One region of the Allobosea sp. UC22_33 genome, then DNA from elsewhere that is predicted to be linked to it. Evidence: predicted binding sites of a transcription regulator. Region 1 holds the regulator's gene; each other region holds the start of a gene.
What was found. The regulator PhoB, encoded in region 1, activates phosphate uptake and scavenging genes when phosphate is short. The targets are predictions, from matches to a motif close to TGTCATNNANCTGTCAT.
Positions count from the first base shown of each region.

Region 1 (4,770 bases):
GCAACGCCAACCGGCTCTCGGCCTCGATCCTCGATCCCGGCTCGACCATCGCCTCGCGCATCGCCAACGAGTTCAACGAGGCCATGGGCCTGCAGCTCAACTCGCTGATCGCGCTGGGCTGCATCCTGTTCTTCGTCACCTTCGTCGTCCTCGTCATCGCGCGACTGCTGGTCGCCCGCGTCAAGCGCTACTGAGGCTAACCTCCATGACCATGACGACCACGCCTCGCGAATTGCCGCATCAGCCCTGGGGGCGCGTGCGCCAGTCCCGCCGCACCGCCGACCGGCTGATGAAGATCATCGCCACCGGCTTCACCTTCACCGCGATCTTCGTGCTGTTCTGGATCCTCGGCATGCTCGTGGTGAAGGGGATCGGCGGGCTCTCCGTCGCGACCTTCACGGCGGTCACGCCCGGCCCCGGCACGGAAGGCGGCGGCATCGCCAACGCCATCGTCGGCTCCTTCGTGCTGACCTTCCTCGGCATCGCCATCGCCACGCCGATCGGCGTTCTGGCCGGGACCTGGCTTGCCGAATACGGCCGCCGCTCGAAGCTCGCCAACCTGATCCGCTTCATCAACGACATCCTGCTCTCGGCGCCGTCGATCCTGATCGGCCTGTTCGTCTACGTCATCCTGGTCGAGCCGTTCCGGGGCTATTCCGGCTGGGCCGGCGGCGTCGCGCTCGGCATCATCGCGATCCCCGTGATCGTGCGCACGACCGAGGACATGCTGAGCCTCGTGCCCGGACCCTTGCGCGAGGCCGGCGCCGCGCTCGGCGCGCCGCCCTCCGTCGTCATCACCTCGGTGACCTGGCGCGCGGCCAAGGCCGGCATGGTCACCGGCATCCTGCTGGCGCTCGCCCGCATCGCCGGCGAGACCGCGCCGCTGCTCTTCACCGCGCTGAACAACAATTTCTGGTTCTCGCCGACGCTCGTCGGCGGCGTCTCTAACCTGCCGGTGACGATCTACCAGTTCGCCTCCGCCCCTTACGAGAACTGGCAGCAGCTCGCCTGGGCCGGCTCTCTCATCATCACCGTCTCGATCCTCGTGCTCTCGATCGTTGCCCGGCGTATCGTCGCCGGCAGCAAGTGAGCCTGAAACCAACCCGGTCGCGACCGACCTTGAGGACCTAAGTCGATGCTTTCGACCCTTGAACTCTCCCCCCAGTCGCTCGATGCCGAGGCGCCCGTCCGGATCGCGGTGAAGAACCTCGATTTCTACTACGGCGAGCACAAGGCGCTGAAGAACATCAATCTGGACTTCCGCGACCGCCACGTCACGGCGCTGATCGGCCCGTCGGGCTGCGGCAAGTCGACCCTGCTGCGCATCTTCAACCGGATCTACTCGCTCTATCCGGAGCAGCGCGCGGAAGGGCAGATCATGCTCGACGGCCGCAACATCATCTCCAACGATGTCGACGTGAACGAATTGCGCTCGCGCGTCGGCATGGTCTTCCAGAAGCCGACGCCGTTCCCGATGTCGATCTACGACAACGTCGCCTTCGGCATCCGCCTCTACGAGAAGCCGCCGAAGTCGGAGCTCGACGACCGCGTCGAGGGCGCGCTGCGCCGCGCCGCGCTCTGGGACGAGGTCAAGGACAAGCTGAAGAGCTCCGGCATGGGCCTCTCCGGCGGCCAGCAGCAGCGCCTGTGCATCGCGCGCACCATCGCGCAGAAGCCGGAAGTGATCCTGTTCGACGAGCCGACCTCGGCGCTCGACCCGATCTCGACCGGCAAGATCGAGGACCTGCTGGAGCAGCTCAAGAGCGACTTCACCATCGCGATCGTCACGCACAACATGCAGCAGGCGGCGCGCATCTCGCAGTACACCGCGTTCATGTATCTCGGCGAGGTCATCGAGTTCGCACCGACCAACACGATCTTCATGAACCCCGCCAAGAAGCAGACCCAGGACTACGTCACCGGCCGTTTCGGCTAAGGACCGGTTTCAAACTAGCAGCCCTCATCCTGAGGAGCCGCGCATTCGGCGTCTCGAAGGATGGTCCAGGAGGCTCCGGAACCATCTGGAGCATCCTTCGAGACGCAAGCTTCGCTTGCTCCTCAGCATGAGGGCTGAAGGATGCGCAATCCGATCCGAACAAGACGACGCTGCACCGGCGCCAATGATCTAGAGGACACGCCGCCATGACCGACCACATCGTCCGCTCCTACGACACCGATCTCGAAGGCATCCGCCGCAGCCTCGCCGAAATGGGCGGCATGGCCGAGCGCATGCTGGGCGATTCCACGGTGGCGCTCGTTCGCCGCGACACCGCGCTCGCCCAGAAGATCATCTCGGCCGACCAGCGTCTCGACAACCTCCAGCGCGAGGTCGAGGAGAAGGCCGTGCTCACCATCGCCCGGCGCCAGCCGCTGGCGCAGGACCTGCGCGAGCTGATCTCGGCGATCCGCCTTGCCTCGGACATCGAGCGCGTCGGCGATCTCGCCAAGAACATCGCCAAGCGCGCTGTCGCCATCGCCGGGCAGTTCCAGCCGCCGCATCGCGCGGTCGTCGGCCTGGAGCATATCAGCCGCCTGGTGCAGGCCCAGCTCAAGGACGTGCTCGACGCCTATGCCGCGACCAACGAGCAGAAGGCGCTCGAGGTCTGGAAGCGCGACGACGAGATCGACGCGCTCTACACCTCGCTGTTCCGCGAACTCCTGACCTATATGATGGAGGACCCGCGCAACATCACCTTCTGCACGCATCTGCTGTTCTGCGCCAAGAACATCGAGCGCATCGGCGACCACACCACCAATATCGCCGAGACGATCCATTACCTCGTCACCGGCGATTCCCTCGATGCGAACCGCCCCAAGCTCGACACGACCAATATCGAGGTCGAAGCGGTGACGGGAAGCTAAGGTCAAAGCCATCATGGCCGCACGTATCCTGATCGTCGAGGACGAAGAGCCGCTCACCCTGCTGCTGCGCTACAACCTCGAAGCCGAGGGCTTCGAGGTCGACAGCGTCGCGCGCGGGGACGATGCGGAGCTGCATCTGCGCGATCACACGCCCGATCTCGTCCTGCTCGACTGGATGCTGCCGGGCCTGTCCGGCATCGAGCTCTGCCGCCGGCTGCGCTCGCGTCGCGACACCGAGCGCGTGCCGATCATCATGCTGACGGCGCGCGGCGAGGAGACCGAGCGGGTGCGTGGCCTTGCGACCGGCGCCGACGACTATGTCGTGAAGCCGTTCTCGCTGCCGGAGCTGATCGCACGCATCCAGGCGCTTTTGCGCCGGGCGAAGCCAGGTCACGTCGCGGGGCTATTGGCGGCGGGCGATCTCGAACTCGACCGTACGACGCGCCGCGTCCGCCGCGCGGGCAGTGAACTCCATCTCGGGCCGACCGAGTTCCGCCTGCTGGAATTCCTGATGCAGGCGCCGGGCCGGGTCTATTCCCGCGCCCAGCTGCTCGATGCCGTCTGGGGCCGCGACGTCTATATCGACGAGCGCACGGTCGACGTCCATGTCGGGCGGCTGCGCAAGGCGATCACGCCGGGCGATGCCAAGGACCCGCTGCGCACCGTGCGTGGCGCCGGCTACGCCTTCGACGAGACCTTTGCGCGCGGCGGGGCCGCTTAAGCCTCAGGCGTTCGGGCCGCCCTCGATATCGCCGACCCAGCTCAGCGCCTTCTCGTAGTCCTCGGGCTTGAAGGCGCGGACCTTCACGAAGGGGATCGCCGGGTCGAGCAGTTCGACGAAGCCGGCGAGCCAGCCCCTGTCGGTGATCACGGCCTCCTTCGGGAAACGCCTGAGCTCCCAGAGCTTGCCGAGGCTGTAGCGCGCGTCCTTCCAGGCGGCGGCCAGCGTCATGTCAGTGAAATCGGTCATGTCGGCTAGGATGCCGAGCTTCTCGTGACGGGCGAGCCGGGCGTTGATGTCGGCCATGATCGCGTCGAGATCCTCTCCCGTCAGCGTCTGCGACAGGCGATAGGCGGCGACATGGTCCGGGGCCGGCAGAATCGTGAGCATGGATCGTCCTCCTGCTCGACAACGCGCGGGCGCGGACGAGGTTCGCAGGGCTGGTCTTGCCGCAGATCGAACGCTATGGCCTCCAACGCCATTCTCGAAGGACGGTGCGGAGGACGCGACGTGAGCGCGGCGCAGACCACGAAGGCTGAAGGCGCGGCCGTCACGATCGCCCATGTCGGCAAGCGCTTCGGTGGCGTGCAGGCGCTGACCGACGTCTCGCTTGCGGTCGCGCCCGGCGCGATCCAGTGCATCATCGGGCCATCGGGCGCCGGCAAGTCGACGCTGCTGCGCTGCATCGACGGGAGCGAGACGGCCGACGAGGGCACGATCCAGGTCGACGGGCAGCCGATCGAGACCGGGACCGCAGGCCAGCCTCTCGCCGTCGGCATGGTCCCCCAACGGCCCGCGCTGTTCGACCATATGACCGCCCTGCAGCACATTCTCGAAGGGCCGCTCGCCCGGCTGAAGCTGTCGCGGCGAGAGATCGTCGCGGAGGCGATGGCGGCGCTGGAACGGGTCGGGCTCCCCGACAGGCGCGATGCCTATCCCAACGAGCTTTCGGGCGGGCAGCAGCGGCGCCTTGCCGTCGCCAGAGCCTTGGCGGCGAAGCCGAGATTGATGCTGCTGGACGAGCCGACTGCGGGGCTCGATCCGGATGCCGCGAGCGAAGTGCTTGAGGTCATGCGCGGCCTCGCGGGATCGGGCCCGACCCTGATCGTGGCGACGCATGAAATCGGCTTCATCCGGGAAACCGGCGACCAGGTCGCCTTCATGGATGGCGGCGAGATCGTCGAGAT
Region 1 covers NZ_CP170556.1:3,810,608-3,815,377, reverse strand. The annotation lists gene pstC (phosphate ABC transporter permease subunit PstC) at 1-194, shown strand, start outside; gene pstA (phosphate ABC transporter permease PstA) at 206-1,090, shown strand; gene pstB (phosphate ABC transporter ATP-binding protein PstB) at 1,136-1,936, shown strand; gene phoU (phosphate signaling complex protein PhoU) at 2,143-2,862, shown strand; gene phoB (phosphate regulon transcriptional regulator PhoB) at 2,876-3,583, shown strand; gene ACFJGT_RS18590 (STAS/SEC14 domain-containing protein) at 3,587-3,973, opposite strand; gene ACFJGT_RS18585 (amino acid ABC transporter ATP-binding protein) at 4,094-4,770, shown strand, end outside.

Region 2 (4,770 bases), 2.0 Mb from region 1:
CGTCGTCTTCCTGCTCATCTTCGTGCTGGGGCTGGTCCTGCTGGCACCCTTGCTCGGCCAGCAGCTCGCCGGCCTCGTCGCGCGTCTGCCGGGCGACGCCGCCAAGCTCCAGGCGCTGGTGCTGGAGAAGGGGACCCCCTGGCTCGAACGCTTTGGCGCCTCCGAACTCACCAAGGACGCGCAGAGCTCGCTCGGCAATCTCGTCGGCGACGGCATGAAATGGGTCGGCGGCCTGCTGCAATCGCTCTGGAGCGGCGGCACAGCCATCGTCGGCGTGTTCTCGCTGCTGGTGCTGACGCCGGTCATCGCGTTCTACCTGCTGGTCGACTGGGACCGCATGGTCGCGACGGTCGATAGCTGGCTGCCGCTCGACCATCGCGACACCATTCGCGGCCTGCTGCACGAGATGGATAGGGCGATCGCCGGCTTCCTGCGCGGACAGGCGCTGGTCTGCGTGCTGCTCGGCGGCTTCTACGCCATCGGCCTCAGCCTGATCGGCGTCAATTTCGGCGCGCTGATCGGCATCATCTCGGGCTTCCTGTCCTTCATCCCCTATGTCGGCTCGCTGACCGGGCTCGTGCTCTCGGTCGGCGTCGCGACGGTGCAGTTCTGGCCGGACTGGACCTGGCCGCTGGCGACGCTCGGCGTCTTCTTCGCCGGGCAGTTCCTCGAAGGAAACATCTTCCAGCCCAAGTTCGTCGGCGATTCCATCGGCGTGCACCCGGTCTGGCTGATGTTCGCGCTGCTTGCCTTCGGCTCGCTGTTCGGCTTCGTCGGTCTGCTGCTGGCGGTGCCGCTCGCGGCCGTCATCGGTGTGCTCTGCCGCTTCGCGCTGCGGCAATATCTCGCCAGCAACCTCTATCACGGCGGCGATGCCACCCGCGCGGCGGCGGCGAAGGCGCGCATCGGCACCGACGCCTGAGTTCTTCATGTCCGAAATTCCCCCGCGCCCGCGCCAGCTTGCCTTCGACCTGCCGGTCGACAGCCGCCATGGTGTCGAGGACTTTCTGGTCGGTGCTTCCAACGAGGCCGCCTATGGCCTGATCGAGCGCTGGCCGGCCTGGCCCGAGGCTTGGCTGCGCCTCACCGGGCCGGAGGGCGCCGGCAAGACCCATCTCGCCGCGATCTGGGCGCGGGCCGCCCATGCCTGGACGATTCCAGCAAGCGAGCTGAACGAGGCACAGGTGCCCCACCTCGTCTCGGGCGGCGCGCTGGTGATCGAGGATTGCGATGCCGGCGCCCTCGACGAGCATGCCCTGTTCCACCTGATGAACGCCATCAAGGCGCGCGGCGGCTCCCTGCTGCTGACGGCGCGAAGCGCGCCCGACCTCTGGGGCCTGAGCGTGCCGGACCTGCTCTCGCGGCTTCGGCTGGCGCCGGCCGCGACGATCGAGCCGCCGGATGACGGGCTGCTGCGGGCGCTGCTGGTCAAGCTCTTCATCGACCGCCAGCTCGTGGTCGATATCGCTGTGATCGACACCCTCGCCATGCGGATGGAGCGCTCCTTCGCCGCCGCGCGGCAGGTGGTCGACCGGCTCGACCGCCTCGCGCTCGAACGCGGCCGGCGCGTGACGCGCCCGCTGGTTCAGGAGGCGCTGGCGGAACTGTTTCCGGAGGAACCGGGTTGAACCCGGCCCCATGCGCGCAGGTCGCATGCTTCAAATCATGTCGCTTGTCATCGAACCGTCGCACTAGAATGGCTTCAACGGCAGCATGAGCGGAAAGACGACCAGGACGCGAGTGAAGCGCATGACCCTCGACACCGTGATCGACGAGCCGGAGAAGCTGTCCAGCGAGGCTGACGCGGCGCCGCTGCGCCACCAGCCGGAGCGCTTCATGAACCGCGAGCTGTCCTGGCTCCAGTTCAACCGCCGCGTGATGGAGGAGGCCTCGAATCGCAGCCACCCGCTGCTGGAGCAGCTGCGCTTCCTCTCGATCTCCGCGAACAATCTCGATGAATTCTTCATGGTCCGCGTGTCCGGCCTGCGCGAGCAGCTCAAGGCCGGTGTCGTCACCCGCAGCCAGGACGGCCTGACGCCGGCCGGCCAACTCGTCGCCATCGGCGAGGCGGTCGCGGCGCTGACTGCCGACCAGCAGGCGCGCTGGGCCGAGCTGCGCAACGAACTGCACGGCCATCGCATCCACCTGCTCCAGCCGGGCGATATCGGCGCGCAGGACCGCATCTGGCTCGAGGATTACTTCCTCAACTACATCTTCCCGGTGCTGACGCCGCTGGCGATCGACCCGGCGCATCCTTTCCCCTTCATTCCCAATCTCGGCTTCACCATCGCGCTGGCGCTGGAGCGCAAGAGCGACGGGCGTCAGCTCGACGCGCTGATCCGCGTGCCCACCAAGATCGACCGCTTCGTCGAATTGCCGGACCTGGCGCGCGAGGGCCTGCACCGCTTCATCGCGCTCGACGACGCGGTCTCGCTGTTCATCGGCAAGCTCTTCCCCGGTTACGAGGTGAAGGGCGCCGGCTCCTTCCGCATCATCCGCGACTCCGATCTCGATATCGAGGAGGAGGCGGAGGACCTCGTCCGCGTCTTCGAGACCATGCTGAAGCAACGCCGGCTCGGCGTGGTCATCCGGCTCGAACTCTCGACCGGCATGCCCGACCATCTGCGCCGGATGATCGTGCGCGAGCTCAAGGTCGATAGCGACGAGGTCGTCGAGGTCAACGGACTGATCGGCCTGACGGAACTCTCGCAGCTCGTCGGCGTCGACCGGCCGGATTTGAAGTTCAAGCCTTACAATGCCCGCTTCCCCGAGCGCATCCGCGAGCATGGCGGAGACTGCTTCGCCGCGATCCGCCAGAAGGACCTGCTCGTCCATCACCCCTATGAGAGCTTCGACGTCGTCGTGCAGTTCCTGCAGCAGGCGGCGCGCGACCCCAACGTCGTCGCGATCAAGCAGACGCTCTACCGCACCTCCTCCAACTCGCCGATCGTCAAGGCGCTGACGGAGGCGGCCGAGGCCGGCAAGTCGGTGACAGCGCTGGTCGAGCTCAAGGCCCGCTTCGACGAGGAAGCGAACATCCGTTGGGCCAAGGAGATGGAGCGCGCCGGCGTCCAGGTCGTCTACGGCTTCATCGAGCTGAAGACCCATGCCAAGCTGTCATTGGTGGTGCGCCGCGAGGCCGGCCAGCTCGTCACCTATTGCCATATCGCGACCGGCAACTACCACCCGATCACGGCGCGCATCTACACCGACGTCTCCTTCTTTACCGCCGATCCCGTGCTGTCGCAGGATGTTGCCCGCGTCTTCAACTTCATCACCGGTTATGCCGAGCCCGACGGGCTGGAGCGCATGGCGGTCTCGCCGACCGGCCTGAAGCAGCGCCTGCTCGCCGATATCGCCGAGGAGGTCGCCCATGTGAAGGCCGGCCGCAAGGGCGCGATCTGGGGCAAGTGCAACTCGCTGGTCGATCCCGAGATCATCGATGCGCTCTATGATGCGAGCCAGGCCGGCGTCGAGATCGATTTCGTTGTGCGCGGCATCTGCTGCCTCAGGCCCGGCGTGCCCGGCCTCTCCGACAACATCCGGGTCAAGTCGATCATCGGCCGCTTCCTCGAGCATACCCGCATCTACGCCTTCGGCGCCGGCCACGGCATGCCGTCGCCCAAGGCCAAGATCTACATTTCCTCGGCCGACCTGATGCCGCGCAACCTCGACCGCCGGGTCGAGGCGCTGACGCCGATCCTCAATCCGACTGTGCATCAGCAGCTGATGGATCAGATCATGCTGGCCAATTGGCTCGACAACGAGCAGAGCTGGACGATATTGCCCGATGGCGGCTCGCGCCGCATTGTCCCCGCGCCGAACGAAGAGCCGTTCAATGCGCATAAGTACTTCATGACGAACCCGAGTCTGTCCGGACGTGGAAAATCGCTCTCCAACTCAAGTCCCCGTTCCCTCTCGCGCCGAGGGGGACGCAAGGCCTGAGCTCAAGCATGCGCCGGGGCGGCTCGCGTTGTCCCACACCATCGCCATCGTCGATATCGGCTCGAACTCGGTCCGCCTCGTCGTCTACGAGATGCTGGCTCGCGCCCCCGCGCAGGTCTTCAACGAGAAGGAAATGGCGGGTCTCGGCCGGCAGGTCGCCTCGACCGGCCGTCTCGCCGATGACGCCGTCGCCAAGGCGATCAACGCGCTGGTGCGCTTCCGCATCCTCTGCGAGGCCATGCATGTCGGCGAGATCCGCGTCATCGCCACCGCAGCGGCGCGCTATGCCAGCAACGGGCCTGAGTTCATCGCCCGCGCCGAGGAGGCGATCGGCCAGCCGATCGAACTGATTTCCGGCGGGCGCGAGGCGGTGCTCTCCGGCCTCGGCGTGATCTCGGGCTTCGACAATCCCGACGGCGTCGTCGGCGACCTCGGCGGCGGCAGCCTGGAGCTGATCTCGGTCAAGGATGGCGCGGTGGGGCAGGGCGCCAGCGTCCCGCTCGGCGGCCTCGCCCTGCTCGACCGCTCGAAGGGCTCGCTCAGGGCGGCCGAGAAGATCGTCAAGGACGAACTCGACAAGCTGCCCCAGCTCGCTGCGATGAAGGGGCGGGATTTCTACGCGGTCGGCGGTACTTGGCGCGCGCTTGCGACGCTCCATCAGCATCGCGCGGCCTATCCGCTGAACGTGATGCACGGCTACGCCGTGCCGACCCGCGACGTCGCCGATTTCGTCAAGCTGGTCGAGCGGGCCGATGTCTCGGTGCTGGACGCGATCGATTCGGTGTCGTCGGCCCGCCGTCCGCTTTTGGCCTATGGCGCATTGGT
Region 2 covers NZ_CP170556.1:1,771,671-1,776,440, forward strand. The annotation lists gene ACFJGT_RS08405 (AI-2E family transporter) at 1-922, shown strand, start outside; gene ACFJGT_RS08410 (hypothetical protein) at 930-1,628, shown strand; gene ACFJGT_RS08415 (RNA degradosome polyphosphate kinase) at 1,750-3,945, shown strand; gene ppx (exopolyphosphatase) at 3,974-4,770, shown strand, end outside.
Region 2: a site for PhoB is predicted at 1,674-1,690, ahead of ACFJGT_RS08415 (RNA degradosome polyphosphate kinase). Genes of this name have one in related genera too.

Region 3 (4,770 bases), 2.7 Mb from region 1:
CCAGGAGGGCGAGGTCATCGCCGTCGGTTCCGGCGCGCGTGACGAGGCCGGCAAGCTCGTTGCCCTCGACGTCAAGAAGGGCGACCGCGTCCTGTTCGGCAAGTGGTCCGGCACCGAGGTCAAGATCGATGGTCAGGATCTCCTGATCATGAAGGAATCCGACATCATGGGCGTCGTCGGCTGATAGCCGCCTGACCGCCTCTTCCGTTTCCAGTTCAAGGAGTAGCTCTCATGGCTGCTAAAGACGTCAAATTCGGCACCGATGCCCGCGACAAGATGCTGCGCGGCGTGGATATCCTCGCCAATGCCGTGAAGGTGACGCTGGGCCCGAAGGGCCGCAACGTCGTGATCGAGAAGTCGTTCGGCGCCCCGCGCATCACCAAGGACGGCGTCACCGTCGCCAAGGAGATCGAGCTTTCCGACAAGTTCGAGAACATGGGCGCCCAGATGGTCCGCGAAGTCGCTTCGCGCCAGAACGACCACGCCGGCGACGGCACCACGACCGCCACCGTTCTCGCCCAGGCGATCGTCCGTGAAGGCGCCAAGTCGGTTGCGGCCGGCATGAACCCGATGGACCTGAAGCGCGGCATCGACCTGGCTGTCGAGGCCATCGTCGCCGACCTCAAAAAGAACTCCAAGAAGGTCACGTCGAACGCGGAAGTCGCGCAGGTCGGCACCATCTCGGCCAACGGCGACGAGTCGGTCGGCAAGATGATCTCGACCGCCATGCAGAAGGTCGGCAACGAGGGTGTCATCACCGTCGAGGAAGCCAAGACCGCCGAGACCGAGCTCGACGTCGTCGAGGGCATGCAGTTCGACCGCGGCTATCTCTCGCCGTACTTCATCACCAACTCGGAGAAGATGGTCGCCGAGCTGGAAGACCCCTACATCCTGATCTTCGAGAAGAAGCTGTCCTCGCTCCAGGCGATGCTGCCGATCCTCGAGGCCGTCGTGCAGACCGGCAAGCCGCTGCTCATCATCGCCGAGGACGTCGAGGGCGAGGCCCTGGCCACGCTCGTCGTCAACAAGCTCCGTGGCGGCCTCAAGGTCGCGGCCGTCAAGGCTCCGGGCTTCGGCGATCGCCGCAAGGCCATGCTCGAGGACATCTCGATCCTGACCGCCGGCCAGATGATCTCGGAAGACCTCGGCATCAAGCTCGAGACCGTGACCCTCCAGATGCTCGGCCGCGCCAAGAAGGTGCGCATCGAGAAGGAGAACACCACGATCATCGACGGCGCCGGCAAGAAGAAGGACATCGAGGCTCGCGTCGGCCAGATCAAGGCCCAGATCGAGGAGACCTCCTCGGACTACGACCGTGAGAAGCTCCAGGAGCGTCTGGCAAAGCTCGCCGGCGGCGTCGCGGTCATCCGCGTCGGCGGCGCGACCGAGGTCGAGGTCAAGGAGAAGAAGGACCGCGTCGACGACGCCCTGAACGCGACCCGCGCTGCGGTCGAAGAAGGCATCCTTCCCGGCGGTGGCGTTGCGCTCCTGCGCGCCCTGTCCTCGGTCAAGGGCATCAAGACCCAGAACGACGACCAGAAGACCGGCGTCGAGATCGTCCGCAAGGCGATCATGGCTCCGGCCCGCCAGATCGTCGACAACGCCGGCGATGACGGCGCGGTCGTGATCGGCAAGCTGCTCGAGTCGAAGGACTACACCTACGGCTACAACGCCCAGACCGGCGAGTACGGCGATCTGGTCAAGGCCGGCATCATCGACCCGACCAAGGTCGTGCGCACGGCGATCCAGGACGCGGCTTCGATCGCTGGCCTGCTGATCACCACCGAGGCGATGGTTGCCGAGCTGCCGAAGAAGGACTCGCCGATGCCCCCGATGGGCGGCGGCGGCATGGGCGGCATGGACTTCTGAGGAAGTCCAGACGCCCAAAGCGTCTGAATTCCGAAACCGGGCAACCCCGGTTTCGGGGGCGGCATGGACTTCTGATCCAGCCTCTCAGGCAATTACGGAAGGCCCGGCGCAAGCCGGGCCTTTTTCGTTTCACGGCACTGTCATCCGGCCGCCATCCGGCCGTCGTCGCGGGCGCGCATCGAGGCGCCATCAAAACTCACCGCGACAGAGATGATCATGCCGACACGCCGTTCCTTTCTTGCCGGCCTCGCCGCCAGCAGCGTCGCTCCTGCTTTCGCTCAAGGCGCGGACTGGCGGCAGGGCATCAAGGAGGTGCGCTTCGGCGTCTCCTCCGCCGAGAACGAGGCCGGCGCGATCGCCCGGACCCAGCCGATGGTGGATTACCTGACGCAGCGCCTCGGCGTGCCCGTGCGCTTCTTCCGGGTCTCGGATTATGCCGGCCTCGTCGAGGCGATGCGCGCCGACCAGGTCGACTTCGCCCGCTTCGGGCCTGCGGTCTACGCGCTCGGCCGCCGCGTGCTCGGCGACAAGCTCCAGCCGCTGATCCGTGACGTCGATAACCAAGGGCAGGAAGGCTATTACTCCGTGCTGCTGGTGCGGGCCGACAGCGCCTATCAGAGCCTCGCCGATCTCAAGGGTAAGGTGATGGCCTTCGCCGATCCGAACTCGACCTCCGGCTACGCCTTCCCCGCCTATTTCCTGCGCAAGCAGGGCATCGACCCCAAGGCCCATTTCAGCGGCACGGTCTTCTCCGGCGGCCACGACAATTCGGTGCTGGCGCTGGTGCGCGGCCAATTCGACGTCGTCGCGACCTATCAGGTCAATGCGGAGCATGGCGTCGCGCAGCGGCTGGCCCAGAAGGGCATGATCCCGTCCGGCTCGACCCGCGTGCTCTGGACCTCGCCCCTGATCCCGGCGAGCCCGTTCTCGGTCCGCGCCAACCTGCCGCAGGGGCTTAAGGACGATTTCGTCGCTGCGATGAACGCGATGAAGGAGGCCGCCCCCGAGGCGTGGAAGAGCTTCACCGACGGCCATGTCTCGCGCTATGCGCCGGCCCGCCACGAGGATTATCTCGACGTGATCGCCGTCACCGAGGAGCTGGAAGCCCAGCGCAAGGCACGCAGCGGCTGAGCGCGGGCGCCTCCTGCCACACCGCCATGCATTTCCCGCCAAGGCTGATGAAAGCTTGGGCAGTGCCCTCCGTCGGCTTCCTGGCCTATACAGGTTGCAAGCGATCCCGAACAGGATCGCGCGCTAAAGTTGCATGTCGTAGGGAGATGCAGATGAAAAAGTCACAGCTTTTGTCGGGCGCCGCATTGGCCGCCGCCCTCTTCCTCTCCGCCCAGGCTGCGCAGGCCGACATCACCATCGGGCTCGTCGCGCCGCTGACCGGCCCGGTCGCCGCCTATGGCGACCAGGTCAAGAACGGCGCCCAGACCGCCGTCGACGCCATCAACAAGGCTGGCGGCGTGCTCGGCGAGAAGCTTGTGTTGAAGCTTGCCGACGATGCCGGCGATCCGAAGCAGGGGGTCTCCTCCGCCAACCTGCTGGTCGGCGAGAAGGTCAAGTTCGTGGTCGGCCCGGTGACCTCCGGCGTCGCCATGGCGGTCTCGGACGTGTTCTCGGAGAGCGGCGTGCTGATGGTGACGCCGACCGCGACCTCGCCGGCGCTGACGACGCGCGGGCTGACCAATGTCTTCCGCACCTGCGGCCGCGACGACCAGCAGGCCGACATCGCCGCGACTTACGTCCTTAAGAACCTCAAGGACAAGAAGATCGCGATCGTCCACGACAAGGGCACCTACGGCAAGGGCCTGGCCGATGCCTTCCAGAAGGGCATCAATGCCGGCGGGCTCAAGGAGGTCATCGCGCTGACCGTCAATCCCGGCGACAAGGACCTCTCGGCGGTGGTGACGCGGCTGAAGGCCGCGAATGTCGAGGCGATCTATTTCGGCGGCTATCATCCCGAGGGCGGCCTGCTGGCGCGCCAGCTCGCCGATGCCGGCGTCAAGGCGGTGATCATCGGCGGCGAAGGCCTGTCCAACACCGAGTATGCCGCGATCGGCGGCGACCATGCCACCGGCACGCTCTTCACCAACGCGACCGACGCGCTGAAGAACCCCGACTCGGCCCAGGCCGTCGCGGCGCTGAAGGAGAAGGGCATCCCGCCGGAGGCCTTCACGCTGAACGCCTATGCCGCCGTCGAGGTGCTCAAGGCCGCGATCGAGAAGGCCGGCAAGCCGGGCGATGCCAATGGCGCCGCCAAGGCGCTGCAGTCGGGCATGCTGGTCAAGACCGCGATCGGCACGCTGACCTATGGCAAGACCGGCGACCTGAGCTCGCCGAGCTTCTCGATGTACAAGTGGGACGCCGGCAAGATCGTCGCCGCGCAGTAACCTGCGGGCAGCCGCCCCGCCCTCTTCCAGCCAGGCACCCCGGACGCGCCACGCTCGTCCGGGGTGTTTCGTTTTCAGACGCGCCGCACGACATTTTGCAAGAGCGCGGGTCATCCCGGACAAGCTGCGCAGCAGCGCCGATCCGGGATCCATGCCGGAACTTCCCCGGCGAAGGTTCCGGCATGGATCCCGGGTCTCCCTGCGGTCGCCCGGGATGACCGCGCGTTTTTCTAGAAGCCGGTCCCCTGGGTGGTTTGGCGCCTCGCGGCCACCTCTCCGCCAGATGACAATTTGCTCATCCGGGCGCGTCGCCATTGAAAGGCCACGCCCGCTGCGACATGGTCCGAATCGTGGCTTTCACCGTTCCCCGCCAGGATTCCCACCCATGCGCTTGTTGAGCATCCTCGTCGCCGCGCTGGCGGCCGCCACGCTGGTCATTGGCCAGCAGGCCGGCTCAGCCGCCTTGATCGGCATGGGCGTCATCGGCCTGCTGCTGGCGGTGGTG
Region 3 covers NZ_CP170556.1:1,112,849-1,117,618, reverse strand. The annotation lists gene groES (co-chaperone GroES) at 1-184, shown strand, start outside; gene groL (chaperonin GroEL) at 232-1,869, shown strand; gene phnD (phosphate/phosphite/phosphonate ABC transporter substrate-binding protein) at 2,086-3,000, shown strand; gene ACFJGT_RS05230 (branched-chain amino acid ABC transporter substrate-binding protein) at 3,153-4,265, shown strand; gene ACFJGT_RS05225 (ABC transporter ATP-binding protein/permease) at 4,651-4,770, shown strand, end outside.
Region 3: a site for PhoB is predicted at 2,008-2,024, ahead of phnD (phosphate/phosphite/phosphonate ABC transporter substrate-binding protein). Genes of this name have one in related genera too.

Region 4 (4,770 bases), 1.2 Mb from region 1:
TGGCCAGCAGGGCGAGCACCGGCAGCATGACCGGCTGCAGCGCCCAGTTGATCAGCAGCATCGGCTGCGCATGGGGGAAGATGATGTCGAGAGCCGCGGCCAGGTAGAAGCCGAGCGGGCCGATCGGTGCGAAGAAATCGATGGTCGGGATCTGTCCGAGCTCGATGCGCTGGATGGCGTCGAGATAGACGACGGTGTCCCAGGCATTCGGCCCCAGCGGCAGGCGCAACGGCAGGATCAGCCCTGCGACGGCCGCCAGCGCGAACGCCATGATCCAGGCGAGGGGTGAACCGGCTATCCTTGCCATCGCGCCCTTGCCGCTCACATTCTTGGTGCCGACCTGGGAGTTCTGCCTCCCGATCTCGCTCATCGCCACGCCGAACCCTCCTGGTCCAGCCCGCTCTCTGGCAGAAAATTCTTACCATCCGCCTGACAAAACCGCTGCTTCTTGCGGTTTTCGGTCAAGAAAGCCGGCAGGAACAGCGCGGCGTTCGGCGTCGGCTATCGCCTCACAGCAGCCCGTGCCTGGCGAGATGGCGCATCAGATGCGAGGCGCCATAGGTCCAGGGCGCGCATGCGTCGGTGCGCTTCATCCGGTTGACGAGGCTGCCGAGCTCGGGGGCGGCGATGGTGACGATGTCCCCGTATTTATGGGTGAAGCCGCCGCCAGGTGCATCGCGATCCTTGATCGGCGCGAACATGGTGCCGAGATAGAGCGCTGCCCCGTCCGGGTACTGGTGATGCGGGCCGATCATCTGCGCGGCGAGATCGGCCGGGTCGCGGCTGATCTTCGCGATCGAGGAGGAGCCTTCCAGCCGGAAGCCGTCCTCGCCCTCGACCGTCAGCGTCACCGTCGTCCGGCGGACATGGTCGAGCGTGAAGCCGGCATCGAACAGGCGGATGAAGGGGCCGACGGCCGCCGCCGCATTGTTGTCCTTGGCCTTGCCGAGGAGCAGGGCCGAGCGGCCCTCGACATCGCGCAGGTTGACGTCGTTGCCCAGCGTCGCGCCGACGATCGCGCCCGTCGAGGCGACGATCAGCACGACCTCAGGCTCGGGATTGTTCCAGCTCGAGGCCGGATGCAGGCCGGCATCCGCCCCGGTGCCGACCGTCGACATCGGCGGGGCCTTGGTGAAGATCTCGGCATCGGGCCCGATCCCGACCTCGAGATACTGGCTCCAGGCGCCCTGCTTGATCAGGACGTCCTTGAGATGCATCGCCTCGGGCGAGCCGGGCTTCAGCTTGGAGAGGTCGTCACCGATGAGCTTGCCGATCTCCTCGCGGATCGTTGCTGCTGCAGCCGGGTTGCCGCGCGCCTTCTCCTCGATCACGCGTTCCAGCATCGAGACCGCGAAGGTGACGCCCGCCGCCTTGACTGCCTGCAGATCGAGCGGCGAGAGCAGCCAGGGGCGCTTCGGATCGCGACCGTCCACAGGCGTATTGGCGAGGATCTCGGTGAGCGAGCCGATCGCTTCGCCATCAGCGGCGCGCAACGCAGCGGCTGGATCGGCGCTTTCGCAGAGGTCCCGGCTGGTCGGGAAGCGCCGGGTCACGTCGATGACCTGCCCGCCGCGGAGCGTCACCACGGCCGGCCCGCCGAGATCGGCGCGCCAGACGCGCCCTGCGAGCGCGGCGGCGTCGGCATCCGCGGGCAGGGCCGCGGCGACGGAGAGAGCGAGATCAGGCATGGCACCGGTCCGGAAAGGAAATCGTCGGGAGACGGAGAACACCCCGTTCTGCGTGACGGCGCAAGCCGGACCCAGACCATAGGCGGATTGCGCCGGTCGTCATCGATTTGTCATTGAAATGTCGCCTGCGCTTCATGCTAGCTTGCGCACCAACGACAAGAACCGCGGCGGCGCTCGCCCGCGGAAGGGAGACATTCCATGAGCATCAAATCGCGCATCCTGATGTCGGTCGCGGCTTTTGCGCTCGCCGGCGCCTCGCCTGCCCTGGCGCAGACCGAGATCCAGTGGTGGCACGCGCTGACCGGCGCCAATAACGACGTCGTCGTCAAGCTTTCCGAGGATTTCAACGCCTCGCAGAAGGACTACAAGATCGTTCCGGTCTACAAGGGCTCCTATCCCGACACGCTGAACGCCGGCATTGCCGCCTTCCGCGCCGGCCAGGCGCCTCATATCCTGCAGGTCTTCGAGGTCGGCACCGGCACCATGATGTCGGCCAAGGGCGCGATCAAGCCCGTCCACGAGATGATGAAGGAAGCCGCCGAGAAGTTCGATCCGGCCGCCTATCTGCCGGCCATCAGCGGCTATTACTCGACGGCCAAGGGCGAGATGCTCTCGATGCCGTTCAACTCCTCGTCGATGGTGATGTGGTACAACAAGGACGCCTTCAAGAAGGCGGGCCTCGACCCGGAGAAGCCGCCGAAGACCTGGCCTGAGACTTTCGAAGCCGCCAAGAAGCTGAAGGCCGCCGGCTACGACAAGTGCGGCGTCTCGAACGCCTGGGCGCCCTGGGCGAATATCGAGCAGTTCGGTGCCTGGCACAACATTCCGCTCTCGACCAAGGTCAACGGCATGGCCGGCGCCGATGCGGTCATGAACTTCAACCAGAGCCCGCTCTTCCTGAAGCACTGGACCAATCTGGTCGAGATGCAGAAGGACAAGACCTACGACTATTCAGGCCGCACCAATAACGGCGAGGGTCGCTTCACCTCGGGCGAATGCCCGATCTTCCTGACCTCCTCGGGCTTCTTCGGCAACGTCAAGGCGAACGCCAAGTTCGATTGGGCCAATGCGGCGATGCCGTATTATCCGGAAGCCGCCGGCGCCCCGCAGAACTCGATCATCGGCGGCGCTTCGCTGTGGGTGATGGGCGGCAAGAAGCCGGCCGAATACAAGGGCGTGGCCAAGTTCTTCACCTTCCTCTCGGATGTCGACCGCCAGGTGAAGCTGCACACCGAGTCGGGCTACCTGCCGATCACCAAGGCGGCCTATGAGAAGGTCAAGGCGTCGGGCTTCTACAAGGACAAGCCCTATCTCGAGACCCCGATCCTAGAGCTGACCAACAAGGCCCCGACCGACAACTCCAAGGGCCTGCGCTATGGCAGCCTCGTCCAGATCCGCGATGTCTGGTCGGAGGAGCTGGAATCCGCTCTGAACGGCCAGAAGACGCCGAAGGCGGCGCTGGACGCGGCCGTGGAGCGCGGCAACCAGATGCTGCGTCAGTTCGAGCGCTCGGCGGCGCGCTGAGCGGTAGCTCTTGCATCCCTGAGGCCATCCCGGGCACATGCGTCCGGGATGGTCGTCTTGTTCTCCAAGGAAGCCGATGCAGAAGAACGCATATTTCAAGGGGCTGACGATCCCCTTCCTGCTGCTTCTGCCGCAGCTCGCCATCACCATCGTGTTCTTCTACTGGCCGGCAACCCAGGCCGTCTGGCAGAGCTTCCTGATCGAGGACGCCTTCGGCACCTCGACGGAGTTCGTCTGGTTCGAGAATTACCAGGCGCTCTTCTCCGATCCCGGCTATCTCAAGGCCTTCGTCAACACGGCGATCTTCTCGACCTTCGTCTGTGTGTTCTCGCTCTCGATCGCGCTGCTCTTCGCCGTCATGGCGGACCGGCAGATTCGCGGCGCCGAGATCTACAAGACCCTGCTGATCTGGCCCTATGCGGTGGCGCCTGCCATTGCCGGCGTGCTCTGGCTCTTCATGTTCGATCCCTCGCTCGGCATGCTCGCGCGCGGGCTGCAATCGCTGGGCATCCCGTGGAATCCGCGCCTCAACGGCAACCACGCCATGCTGCTGGTCATCCTGGCCGCAACCTGGAAGCAGATCAGCTACAATTTCCTGTTCTTCCTCGCCGGCCTGCAGTCGATCCCGAAGAGCGTGATCGAGGCCGCCGTGATCGACGGGGCCAAGCCGATGCGCCGGTTCTGGACCATCGTCTTCCCGCTGCTCTCGCCGACGACCTTCTTCCTGCTCGTCGTCAACATCGTCTACGTCTTCTTCGACACCTTCGGCATCATCGACACCATCACCGGCGGCGGCCCCTCGGGCGCGACCGAGACGCTGGTCTACAAGGTCTTCTCCGACGGCAAGGGCGGCTCCAATCTCGGCGGTTCCGCGGCGCAGTCGGTGCTGCTGCTGATCATGGTGATCGGGCTGACCGCGGTGCAGTTCCGCTTCATCGAGCGCAAGGTCAGCTACTGATGGCCTCCGTGCTCTGGATGGACCTCACCGCCGAGGAACTGCGCGCCAAGGCGGCGACGGACGCGATCGTCGTCCTGCCCGTCGCCTCGATCGAGCAGCACGGCCCGCATCTGCCCGTCGGCGTCGACACCATCCTGTGCAGCGGCGTCTGCAAGGCGGCGGCCGAGCGCGCCGATGATGTCGACGTCGTGGTCGCCCCCACGCTCTGGTGCGGCATGGCCGAGCATCACATGGCCTTCGGCGGCACCTTCACCTTCGACATCCCGACCTATCGCGCCGTGCTGCTCTCGTTCCTGAAGAACATCGAGCGCCACGGCTTCCATCGCGTGCTGATCGTCAACGGCCATGGCGGCAACATCGCCGCGCTCACCGCCTTCCTGCCCGATTTCGCCCGCGAGACCCGGCTGCAGGTCGCCGCGACCACCTATTTCATGCTCGCCGAACCGGCGCTTGGCCCCCTCCTCGAAGATCAGAAGGGCGTCCAGCATGCCTGCGAGGTCGAGACCTCGATGATGATGGTGCTGGCGCCGGGCTCTGTTCGCGAGCCGCGCCTGCCGGAAGCTTTTGGTGCGCTGGACCGCGCGCCGCGCCGGCAGGTCG
Region 4 covers NZ_CP170556.1:5,048,252-5,053,021, forward strand. The annotation lists gene ACFJGT_RS24420 (hypothetical protein) at 1-376, opposite strand, end outside; gene ACFJGT_RS24425 (fumarylacetoacetate hydrolase family protein) at 510-1,688, opposite strand; gene ugpB (sn-glycerol-3-phosphate ABC transporter substrate-binding protein UgpB) at 1,887-3,212, shown strand; gene ugpA (sn-glycerol-3-phosphate ABC transporter permease UgpA) at 3,289-4,170, shown strand; gene ACFJGT_RS24440 (creatininase family protein) at 4,170-4,770, shown strand, end outside.
Region 4: a site for PhoB is predicted at 1,786-1,802, ahead of ugpB (sn-glycerol-3-phosphate ABC transporter substrate-binding protein UgpB). Genes of this name have one in related genera too.